Regions from separate parts of the Massilia sp. CFBP9026 genome, predicted to be linked through region 1. Evidence: predicted binding sites of a transcription regulator. Region 1 holds the regulator's gene; the other holds the start of a gene.
The links. The regulator sigma-54, encoded in region 1, starts transcription at its own class of promoters, with help from an activator protein. The targets are predictions, from matches to a motif close to TGGCANGNAANCTGCTTT.
Positions count from the first base shown of each region.

Region 2: the regulator sigma-54 is predicted to act here: its motif matches at 1,305-1,322, upstream of glnA (type I glutamate--ammonia ligase).

Region 1 is NZ_JAXCWH010000012.1:18,312-23,543, reverse strand. It holds gene lptC (LPS export ABC transporter periplasmic protein LptC) at 1-249, shown strand, start outside; gene lptA (lipopolysaccharide transport periplasmic protein LptA) at 291-839, shown strand; gene lptB (LPS export ABC transporter ATP-binding protein) at 851-1,603, shown strand; gene SOM28_RS23425 (RNA polymerase factor sigma-54) at 1,615-3,093, shown strand; gene hpf (ribosome hibernation-promoting factor, HPF/YfiA family) at 3,169-3,528, shown strand; gene SOM28_RS23415 (enoyl-CoA hydratase/isomerase family protein) at 3,654-4,739, shown strand; gene SOM28_RS23410 (DUF5694 domain-containing protein) at 4,824-5,232, shown strand, end outside.
Region 2 is NZ_JAXCWH010000004.1:78,926-84,157, forward strand. It holds gene glnA (type I glutamate--ammonia ligase) at 1-1,242, opposite strand, end outside; gene SOM28_RS11455 (rhodanese-like domain-containing protein) at 1,560-2,015, shown strand; gene SOM28_RS11460 (hypothetical protein) at 2,012-2,755, shown strand; gene SOM28_RS11465 (CocE/NonD family hydrolase) at 2,921-4,870, opposite strand; gene SOM28_RS11470 (GGDEF domain-containing protein) at 4,929-5,232, opposite strand, start outside.

The DNA.
Region 1 (5,232 bases):
CGGGTCGAACTGATGGGCGACGTCGACCTGCAGCGCCCGAAGACCGCGCAGAGCGAGTCCTTGCACTTGCGTAGCCAGGCGCTGACCGTGCTACCCGACGAAGAGATCGTCAAGACCGACCTCCCGGTTGACCTGCAGCTTGGGGCATCGAGCGTGAAAGGCACCGGCATGGTCGCCAACAACGCCACCCAGCAAGTGCACATGTCCAGCCGAGGCCAGATAATCTATCCGCCACGCCCGCGCCAGTAAGCCCTGCACCGTGTGATAACCCAGGACCAGCATTCCCTATCATGAAAAAATTATTTGCCGCCGTACTCCTTTCCCTGCTGTCGCTGACGGCAGCCGCCGAACGTGCCGACTCGCTCAAGCCCGCGCAGGTCGAATACGATTCCGCCGATCTCGACGGGGTCAACGGCGTGCGTACCCTTACTGGTAACGTGATCCTTACCCGCGGTACGCTGTTGCTCAAGGCCGACCGCGCCGTGGTCAGGGAAACGCCCGAAGGCTATATGACGGTAACGCTCACCGCCAACAACGGCAAGCTCACCACGTTCCGCCAGAAGCGCGACGGCGGTCCCAACCTGTGGGTCGAGGGCCAGGCCGAGCGCATCGAGTACGACGAGCGCGCCGAGCTGGTGCGCCTGTACTCGAATGCCCTGATCAAGGAACTGGAAAACGATCAACTGAGCAACCAGGTCACCGGCCCTTTCATCTCGTATGACAGCCGCAAGGAAGTGGCCACCGTGCGCAACGACGTCAGCGGCCAGAGCAAGGTTGGCGGCGGTCGCGGCACCCTGATCCTCTCGCCCAAGCGCACCCCAGCCGGAGGAGCGCAATGACGGCAATCCCGATGGAGCTGGGCGATTGCAGCACCCTGGTCGTCAAGGGCCTGCAGAAAAGCTATGGCAAGCGCCTGGTGGTGCGCGACGTGTCGCTGCAGGTCGAATGCGGTGAAGTGGTCGGCTTGCTGGGCCCGAACGGCGCCGGCAAGACGACCTCGTTCTACATGATCGTCGGCCTGGTGCCGTCGGACGCCGGCTCGATCGACATCAACGGCACCGACATCACCAGCCTGCCGATCCACCGCCGCGCCGTATTGGGCCTGTCCTACCTGCCGCAGGAGGCCTCGGTATTCCGCAAGCTGACGGTCGAAGAGAACATCCGCGCCGTGCTCGAGCTGCAGAAGGACAACGGCAAGCCGCTGTCGAAAGACCAGATCAACGAGCGCCTCGACACCCTGCTGGCCGACCTGCAGATCGAGAAGCTGCGCGAGAATCCGGCGCTGTCGCTGTCGGGAGGCGAACGCCGCCGCGTGGAGATCGCGCGCGCGCTGGCGACCAATCCGCGCTTCGTGCTGCTCGACGAACCGTTCGCCGGCGTCGACCCGATCGCCGTGATCGAGATCCAGCGCATCGTGCGCTTCCTGAAGGAGCGCCAGATCGGTGTCCTGATCACCGACCACAACGTGCGCGAGACGCTTGGCATCTGCGACCGCGCCTACATCATCAACCAGGGCGCGGTGCTTGCCTCCGGCCGCCCTGACGACATCATCGCGGACGAGTCGGTGCGCCGCGTGTACTTGGGTGAACACTTCCGCATGTGAGCGACGCCTAGATGAAACAGTCCCTGCAACTCCGCACTTCGCAGCACCTCGCGCTTACGCCGCAACTGCAGCAGTCGATCCGGTTGCTGCAACTGTCGACGCTCGAGCTGCACCAGGAGATCGAGCAGATACTGGGCGATAACCCCTTGCTCGAGCGGCTCGACGATCCGCTCGACCGGTCGGTGCGTTTGCTGGCCGATGGCGCGATCAACAATGCACCCGCCAGCGGCGAAGCGCCGCCGGCGCCCGGCCAGCAGGCCGAGGGCGAGGGTGCGCCGGCGCAGGATGGCGAAGGTTTCGAGGGCGGCGCCGACAACGATCGCGTTGATGCCGACTGGAGCGAGGGCGGTGCGCCGTCTTCCGGCAGCGGCGGCGAGGACGAGGACGGCCGCCCGCAACTGGAAGCCTGCGCCATCACCCTGCGCGAACACCTGATGGAACAGGTGCGCGAAGCCACCCTGTCGGCGCGCGACCGTGCGCTGGCCGAGCTGGTGATCGATGCGCTGGACGACAACGGCTACATCGAGGAACCGCTCGACGAGATCCACGCGCGGTTGCCCGAAGAGCTCGATATCGAGATCGACGAGCTGCGCTGCGCGCTGGCGCTGGTGCAGAGCATGGACCCGGTGGGCGTCGGCGCGCGCAGCGCGGCCGAGTGCCTGGCGCTGCAGATCCGGCGCATGCCGGGTGTGCCGATGGTCACGCGCCGCATGGCCCTCAAGATCGTCGAGGGTTACCTGAGCTGGTTCGCCCAGCGCGAATACAGCAAGCTGAAAAAAGCGCTCGACTGCGACGACGAAGACTTGCGCGAGGTGCAGGCCGTGGTGCGCCAATGCAATCCGCACCCGGGCGCGGCGTTCGCTTCGAACGTGTCGGACTATGTGGTGCCGGACGTGATCGTGCGCCGTTCCAAGAGCGGCTGGGCGGTCACCCTGAACCCCGACGTGATGCCGCGCCTGCGCGTCAACAGCCTGTACGCCAGCCTGCTCAAGCAGGGCAAGAGCGAGGCGCAGATGGGCGCGCAGATGCAGGAAGCGAAGTGGCTCATCAAGAATATGCGCCAGCGTTTCGACACCATCCTGCGTGTGGCGGAGGCCATCGTCGAGCGCCAGCGCAATTTTTTCTCCCATGGCGCGGTTGCCATGCGGCCCCTTGTTTTACGTGAGATAGCTGATACACTAGGCCTACACGAGAGCACAATTTCTCGTGTCACAACCCAGAAATACATGCTGACCCCGCACGGCATGTTTGAGTTGAAGTATTTCTTCGGCAGCCACGTTGCCACCGAGGCGGGAGGCGAAGCATCCTCGACGGCAATCCGTGCGCTCATCGCACAATTGACAGGAGCAGAAGACCCTAGGAACCCTTTATCCGATAGCAAGATCGCGGAGATGCTCGGGGAACAAGGCATGGTCATCGCGCGCCGCACGGTTGCAAAATACCGTGAAGCCCTCAAGATACCCCCTGTAAGCCTCCGCAAGTCCTTGTAACTGCGCCGTCCACACCCGTCGTGCCTTGTCGCGTTGGTGCGGTCCACACGGTGCAACATTTTCAAAGGAGTGTGTATGAACCTCACAATCAGTGGCCATCATCTCGAAGTAACCCCCGCCATCCGTGAATACGTTCAGAATAAGCTCGAGCGCATCATTCGCCATTTCGACCAGGTGATCGACACCCACGTCTTCCTGGCCGTCGACAACCTCACTGAAAAAGAAAAAAGGCAGAAAGCAGAGATCAACGTCCAGGTGTCGGGAAAGACCCTGCACGTGGCAAGCGTTGCACAAGACCTGTACGCCGCGATCGATACGCTGATGGATAAGCTGGACCGACAGATCCTCAAACACAAGCAGCAACTGAAAGACCATAGCCGTACTTCGATCAAACGCATGCCGGAAATCGACGGCGAAGACGCTGCTGTCGCCTGATCAGGCGCAGGGCTCACACTAGCTAAGGGCGTCTGAGGGGACGCCCTTTTTGCATCCAGCCTCCCCGGTACTACGCGCATCTATGTGTTCGGTAAAATGCATGTCTTTCCATTACGGATCACGCCATGACCGACCACGTCCTGACCCGCATCGCCAACCGCACCGGCATCATCACCCTGGACCGCCCAAAGGCGCTCAATTCGCTGTCGCTCGAGATGGTGCGCGCGCTGACCGACGTGCTGCGCGCCTGGGAGCATGACGGGCAGGTCGAGGCGGTCGTACTGACCAGCAGCAGCGAGAAGGCCTTGTGCGCGGGCGGCGACATCCGCTTCTTCCATGAGGTCGGCCATGCGTCGCCGATGGGCGGCAGCGCGCTGCTCGAGGATTTCTTCACCGAAGAATACGCGCTGAACCACCTGATCCATTTCTATCCGAAGCCCTATATCGCCATCATGGATGGCGTCGTGATGGGCGGCGGCATGGGCATCGCCCAGGGCGGCCCGGATTGCGGGCTGCGCATCGTGACCGAGCGTACCAGGATGGCCATGCCCGAGGTGAACATCGGCCTGTTCCCCGACGTCGGCGGCAGCCACTTCCTGTCGCATGCGCCGAGACAGCTGGGCAACTACCTGGGCCTGACCGGACTGACGATCGGCGCCGCCGACGCGCTGTATATCGGCCTGGCCGACGTGTTCGTGCCAAGCGCCGAGTTGCCTGACCTGAAGGCATTGATCGCGTCGACGCAAGGCGCCGGGCTGCCGGCGGCGATCCGCGCCTTCGCGGCGCCGTTTGCTGCAATGGCGGGGGCAAGCGAATTGCAGGTCCGGCGCAAGAGCATCGATGCGCATTTCGGCGCGGCGTCGGTCGCCGCGATCATGGGATCGCTCGAAGGCGACGCAACACCGTTCGCACACAAGGCGCTGGCCGCCATGCGCCAGCGTTCGCCCCTGTTGATGTGCGTGACCCACGAACTGCTGGCGCGCGGCGCCGCGCTCGACGTGGCCGACTGCCTGCGCATGGAACGCTCGCTGGTGCGCCACAATTTCGAGCATGGCGAAGTGCTGGAAGGCATACGCGCACTGGTAATCGACAAGGACAATGCGCCGCAATGGAATCCGCCATCGCTCGACCAGGTCACGCCCGGGATGGTGGCGCGCTTCTTCGAACCGGTGTGGCCGGAGCACGCGCATCCGCTCAGGCATCTTGCATAAACGTTTCCATGCATATCCATTTTTGCGTGACATCGTAGCGACGGGGTGTGAACATCGGGCCTTCATGATTTGAAAGGAAGACCGATGCGCCTGCGTGCCCTGCTGATCTCGATGACTTTATGCGGCAGCGCCGCCGCGCAGGACTACCAGCCGGCCTTCGATCCGAGCCGGCTCAAGGGCCCCACGACAGGGCCGGTCAACGAAATCATGGTGCTCGGCTCGCCCCACCTGGCGCATTTGCCCAGGACCTTCCAGGCATCGAGCCTGGCTCCGCTGAACGAACGGCTCGCGGCCTGGAAGCCGCAGGCGATCGCGGTCGAGGACCGCTCCGGGCCGCAGTGCGATTTCATGCGCCGTTATGCGGCGCGCTACCAGGAGGCGGTCGACACCTATTGCCGGGATACCGCGCCGGCCAGGGCGGCGACCGGGCTCGACGTGCCGCAGGCCACCGCCGAGGCCGAAAAGCTGCTGGCTGCCTGGCCCGCAGCGCCCT
Region 2 (5,232 bases), on a different contig from region 1:
GCACACGGTCGGGATCAGCTTGTCTTCTTCCGGCGGCAGGTGGTACAGGTCCTTGGTCGCGGCTTCGCCCGGGTGGATCTTGTTCTGGATGCCGTCCAGGCCGGCCATCAGCAGCGCAGCGAAGCACAGGTAGACGTTGGCCAGTGGATCCGGGAAGCGGGTCTCGATGCGGCGGCCTTTCGGGTTCGCCACGTGCGGGATGCGGATCGAGGCCGAACGGTTACGGGCCGAATAGGCCAGCTTGACCGGGGCTTCGTAGCCAGGCACCAGGCGCTTGTACGAGTTGGTGCCCGGGTTGGTGATCGCGTTCAGCGCGCGGGCGTGCTTGATGATGCCGCCGATGTAGAACAGCGCGGTTTCCGACAGTCCGGCATAGCCGTCGCCTGCGAACAGGTTCTTGCCGTCTTTCCAGATCGACTGGTGCACGTGCATGCCCGAGCCGTTGTCGCCGTTGATCGGCTTCGGCATGAAGGTCGCGGTCTTGCCGTAGCTGTGGGCGACGTTCCAGATGACGTATTTCAGGTTCTGGGTCCAGTCGGCGCGCTCGACCAGGGTCGAGAACTTGGTGCCCAGCTCATTCTGGCCGGCGCCGGCCACTTCGTGGTGGTGCACTTCGACCGGGATGCCCATCGATTCGAGGATCAGCGACATTTCCGAACGCATGTCCTGGAACGAATCGACCGGTGGGACCGGGAAGTAGCCGCCCTTGACGGTCGGACGGTGGCCGCTGTTGCCGCCTTCGAATTCCTTGTCGGTCGACCACGATGCTTCTTCCGAGTCGATCTTGACGAAGCAACCCGACATGTCCAGCCTCCAGCGGACCGAGTCGAAGATGAAGAATTCAGGTTCCGGGCCGAAGTAGGCGGTGTCGCCGATGCCCGACGATTTCAGGTAGGCTTCGGCGCGCTTGGCGATCGAGCGCGGGTCGCGGTCGTAGCCCTTGCCGTCCGACGGTTCGATGACGTCGCACTGCATGAACAGCGTGGTCTCTTCCATGAACGGGTCGAGGTTGGCGGTGTTCGGGTCTGGCAGCAGGAGCATGTCCGAGGCTTCGATACCTTTCCAGCCGGCGATCGACGAACCGTCGAAGGCGTGGCCGGATTCGAATTTGTCCAGGTCGAAGTGCGACACCGGGACCGTGACGTGCTGTTCCTTGCCGCGGGTATCGGCGAAGCGTAAATCAACGAATTTGACTTCGTTGTCCTTGACCAGTTGCATTACATCTGCGGCGGACTTTGCCATTCGGAATCTCCTAATTGAAAAAAGGAAGTCGGGTCATGAGAACCGACAACTTGCATCATGTTGAAGCACGAAGCATGCCAACTTGGTGACACCCCACGTGCCAAGTTAATTGCATGAGGACATGCACAAATCGTTCTTGGGGGACGGGCCAGTTTACCCATAAAATCGCGTCGATCGGCAGGCTTGTCGAAAGATTTACAGTGCATGCCGAATGCACCAATCAAGTGCAATCATATGCCGACGCACCATGTAAGAGCAGGATACACTGATCCACGATGGTGCAGCGCCTTTGGATGCCCAAAAACGGACCGAACATTATGACGACAGAAAACATTCTCGAGGCTGCGCGCCAGCGTGGCGCAGGCCAGCCCTATGCCGGTGCGGTGACGCCGCAAGAGGCGTTCGAGCTGCTCAGGAGCAGCCCGAAGGTCAAGCTGGTGGACGTGCGCACCAATGCCGAACGCGACTGGGTGGGCCGGGTCGCCATCCCCGATGCCCAGCATGCGGCTGTGCAGTGGGCGACCTATCCGGGCGGCGTGCCGAATCCGGACTTCGGCGCCCAGCTTGAAAAAGTCGCGAGCCAGGATGACATCCTGCTGTTCCTGTGCCGCTCGGGCGTGCGCTCGCGCCACAGCGCCCGCGTGGCGACCGAACTCGGTTATGCGAATGCCTTCGACATCCTCGAGGGTTTCGAGGGCGACAAGGACGGCGAAGGCCATCGCAAGACGCTTGGCGGCTGGTGCAAGGCGGGATTGCCATGGGTGGGTGCATGAGCGACGAGGTAAGTAACCCCATTGAACGCCTGGTGGCGGCGCGCGAACTGGCCGACCAGGGCCAGTACGAGGCCGCGCTGCAAGAGCTGACCTGGTTCCACGAGCATGCACTGGAACAGGATCCATCGCTGGCCGGCGTACGCCGTTCGTATGCGCTGGCCGATTGGGCCGTGCTGGCCGAGGCCTATCCACCGGCGGAAGCGGCGCTCGAGGCGGTACGCGAACGCAGCACCGCCCTGCTGCTGGCCGGCCAGGGCAACCGCGACCACCTGCTCGACGTGGTCTCGATCGACCATGCGCGCGACCAGCCGGTGCGCACGCGCGACCTGTTCCTGCAACTGGAAGACGTGGCGCCGGCGCTGGCCGCGTCCTGCATCCGGGTCGTGCTGCCGCAGGTGATCGCCGCCGGCGACGCCGAACTGGCCGAACGCCTGATGCCGAACCCGGAAGAAAACATCCGCCAGCATGCCGACTACCTGATGGATGCCTTCCGCGAGCGCCGCAAGCGTTTCACCGCCGCGCCCAGCATCCCGGCCGAGATCCACAACTATGTACAGGACGTAAACGCCATCCTGGACGTGCTGGCGGCGCGCGGCCGGCACGCCGACGTGAATCGCCTGCGCCAGCTGGCGGCCGACGCGATTCCCGCCACCACCCTGCGCCGCGAGGTGCGCGCCGCCCTCGTTCCCGGCGCACCCGCATGGTACGAGCGCGGCATCCCGCGCCGTCGCAACGGGTAGCGTCGGCCCCGGCGGCCCGGTGGACGCAAAACCGGGGTCAGGTCTGACATTCGGACACGTTCTCAGCCTTAAAGCAGATTATTACGGCTTGGAAGGCTCGAGAAAATCACGCTGTGGTTAAGGACTGCAGAGCCCGTGTCCGATTGTCAGACCTGACCCCGAAGTTTACGGCATCACCATCAGCTGGAGTCCCGAGGCCGTGCCCGGCGCGCGATAGACGCGCTGGGTCGCCTTCTTGAAATCTTCCGGCTTCGCATCGGGAATGCGCATGAAGGTCTGCGGATTCAGGTCGATCAGCGGGAACCACGAACTCTGCACCTGCACCATGATGCGGTGGCCGCGGCGGAAGGTGTGGTTCACCGCCCCCAGCTCATAGCTGATCGCTTCCACCTTGCCGGGCACGAAGGGCTCCGGCTTCTCGTAGCTGTTGCGGAACTTGCCGCGCAGCGGATTGCCGCGCACCAGCTGCTGGAAGCCGCCCAGTTTCAGGGCCGGCGGTCCGACGTCATTGCCCGCGCGCGGGGCCGCCGGCGTCGGATAGTCGCTTGGGTAGACGTCGATCAGCTTCACTACCCAGTCGGCGTCGGTGCCGGTGGTCGAGACGAACAGCTTCGGCAGTACCGGGCCGGCAACCGTCACGTCCTCTTCCAGCACCTCGCTCTGGTACACAAGCACGTCGGGCCGGGTCGCGGCGAAGCGCTGGTCGGACACCATGTATTCGCGCGGCACGCCCTGCGCCGGGTAGCCGATATAGGGCACTGGACGCTTCGGATCGGCCACGTATTCGTCATAGCCTGTGCCGCCGCCCGCGGCCGGCTGCTGCCAGGTCAGGCTGCCGTTGGCGTTGAAATACAGGGTGCGGGCCCGGGCCGGTTTCGGCGGCCAGGCATCGTAGCTGCGCCAGACATTGGTGCCAGTCTCGAACATGGTGACCGGCGCCAGCTCCGTGGCCGGCTTGATGCCTTTCAGGTGCTGCTCGAAGAACGGAAACTGGATGTTGCGCCTGAAGTAATCGCTGGTGTTGGCGTCGAAGCGCACGTGGCCCAGGCGCGCGCCGTCGCCGCGCATCCAGCCGCCATGCACCCATGGGCCCACCACCAGCTTGTTCACCGCGGCCGGATTGTGGCGCCTGACTGCGTCGTGAACGGTGAACGGGCCCTGGAAATCCTCGGCATCGAACCAGCCGCCCACGGTCAGCATCGCCGCCTTGACGTTCTTCATGTGCGGGCCGATGGCGCGCGACTGCCAGAAGTCGTCATAGGTGTCGTGCTCGATGTTCGGCATGAACAGCTCGCGCTGGCGCTCGCTCATCGTGCCCGCGATCGCGCCCAGAGTCAGGTGCTTCAGGAAGAAATCGTAGCCATCGGCCTCGTCGTAGTCGAAGCCGCCGCCCGAGGCCGACTTGGGCGATGGATTCGGCGCCGCCACGAAGGATGAATAGAAGTCGAAGTTGGCGGCCAGCTTGAACGCGCCGCCGTGGTAGGAATCGTCGCCCAGGTACAGGTCGGCGATCGGCGCCTGCGGAGAAGCGGCCTTGATCGCCGGATGCGAATCGATCACGCTGGCGGCGGCGTAGAAGCCGGGATAGCTGATGCCCCAGATGCCGACCTTGCCGTTATTGTTCGGGACGTTCTTCAGCAGCCAGGCCACGGTATCGTGCATGTCCTGGGCTTCGACGCCCTCCCCCTTGCCCAGCGCCGGCTTGGCGTGCGGCGTCATCTCCTGCCATACGCCCTCGGACATATGGCGGCCGCGCACGTCCTGGACCACGAAGATATAGCCGGCGTCCTCGAATTCGCGCGAGGGCCCGAGCGATTCGGGCATCCAGTCCACGCCGTAGCGCAGCTCTCCCTCGACGCGAACGCCGGCGCTGTAGGGCGTGCGCTGCATCAGGAAGGGATAGGACCGGGAAGCGTCCTTCGGCACGTACACGGTCGTGAACAGGCGCGCGCCGTCGCGCATCGGAATCCGGTATTCGTACTTGGTATAGGCTTCGCGCACCGGCCGCTTGCTCGCGGACGGCGCGGTATCCATGCCGGCCGCAAGGACGGGCGAAGCGGTCGGCCAGGCCAGCAGGCAACCCAGGACGAGAGCGGAGAACGAATAGCGGATCATGGCTTCCTTCGGGACAGTACAAGGGGCCGCCAGTGTAATTCGTTTGCCCCGGGCGTGGCTATGCCGACAAGTTCCTGGCCGGCTGCCGCAGCTCGCAAGCGACCACGCGGTCGCGGCCCTGCGCCTTGGCCTGGTACAGCAGGGCGTCGGCGGCTTCGACCCATGCCAGGGCGCGCCCATCGTCGACGGCAGGATGGGCGGCCACCACGCCGATGCTGAGCGAGACGCGTCCGTGAGGACTGTCGGCATGCGCGATCCCGAGCTCCGCCACCGCGGCGCGGATGTTCTCGGCGACCGAACGTGCGCCGTCGAGGTCGGTGTCCGGCAGGATCACTGCGAATTCCTCGCCGCCATAGCGCGCC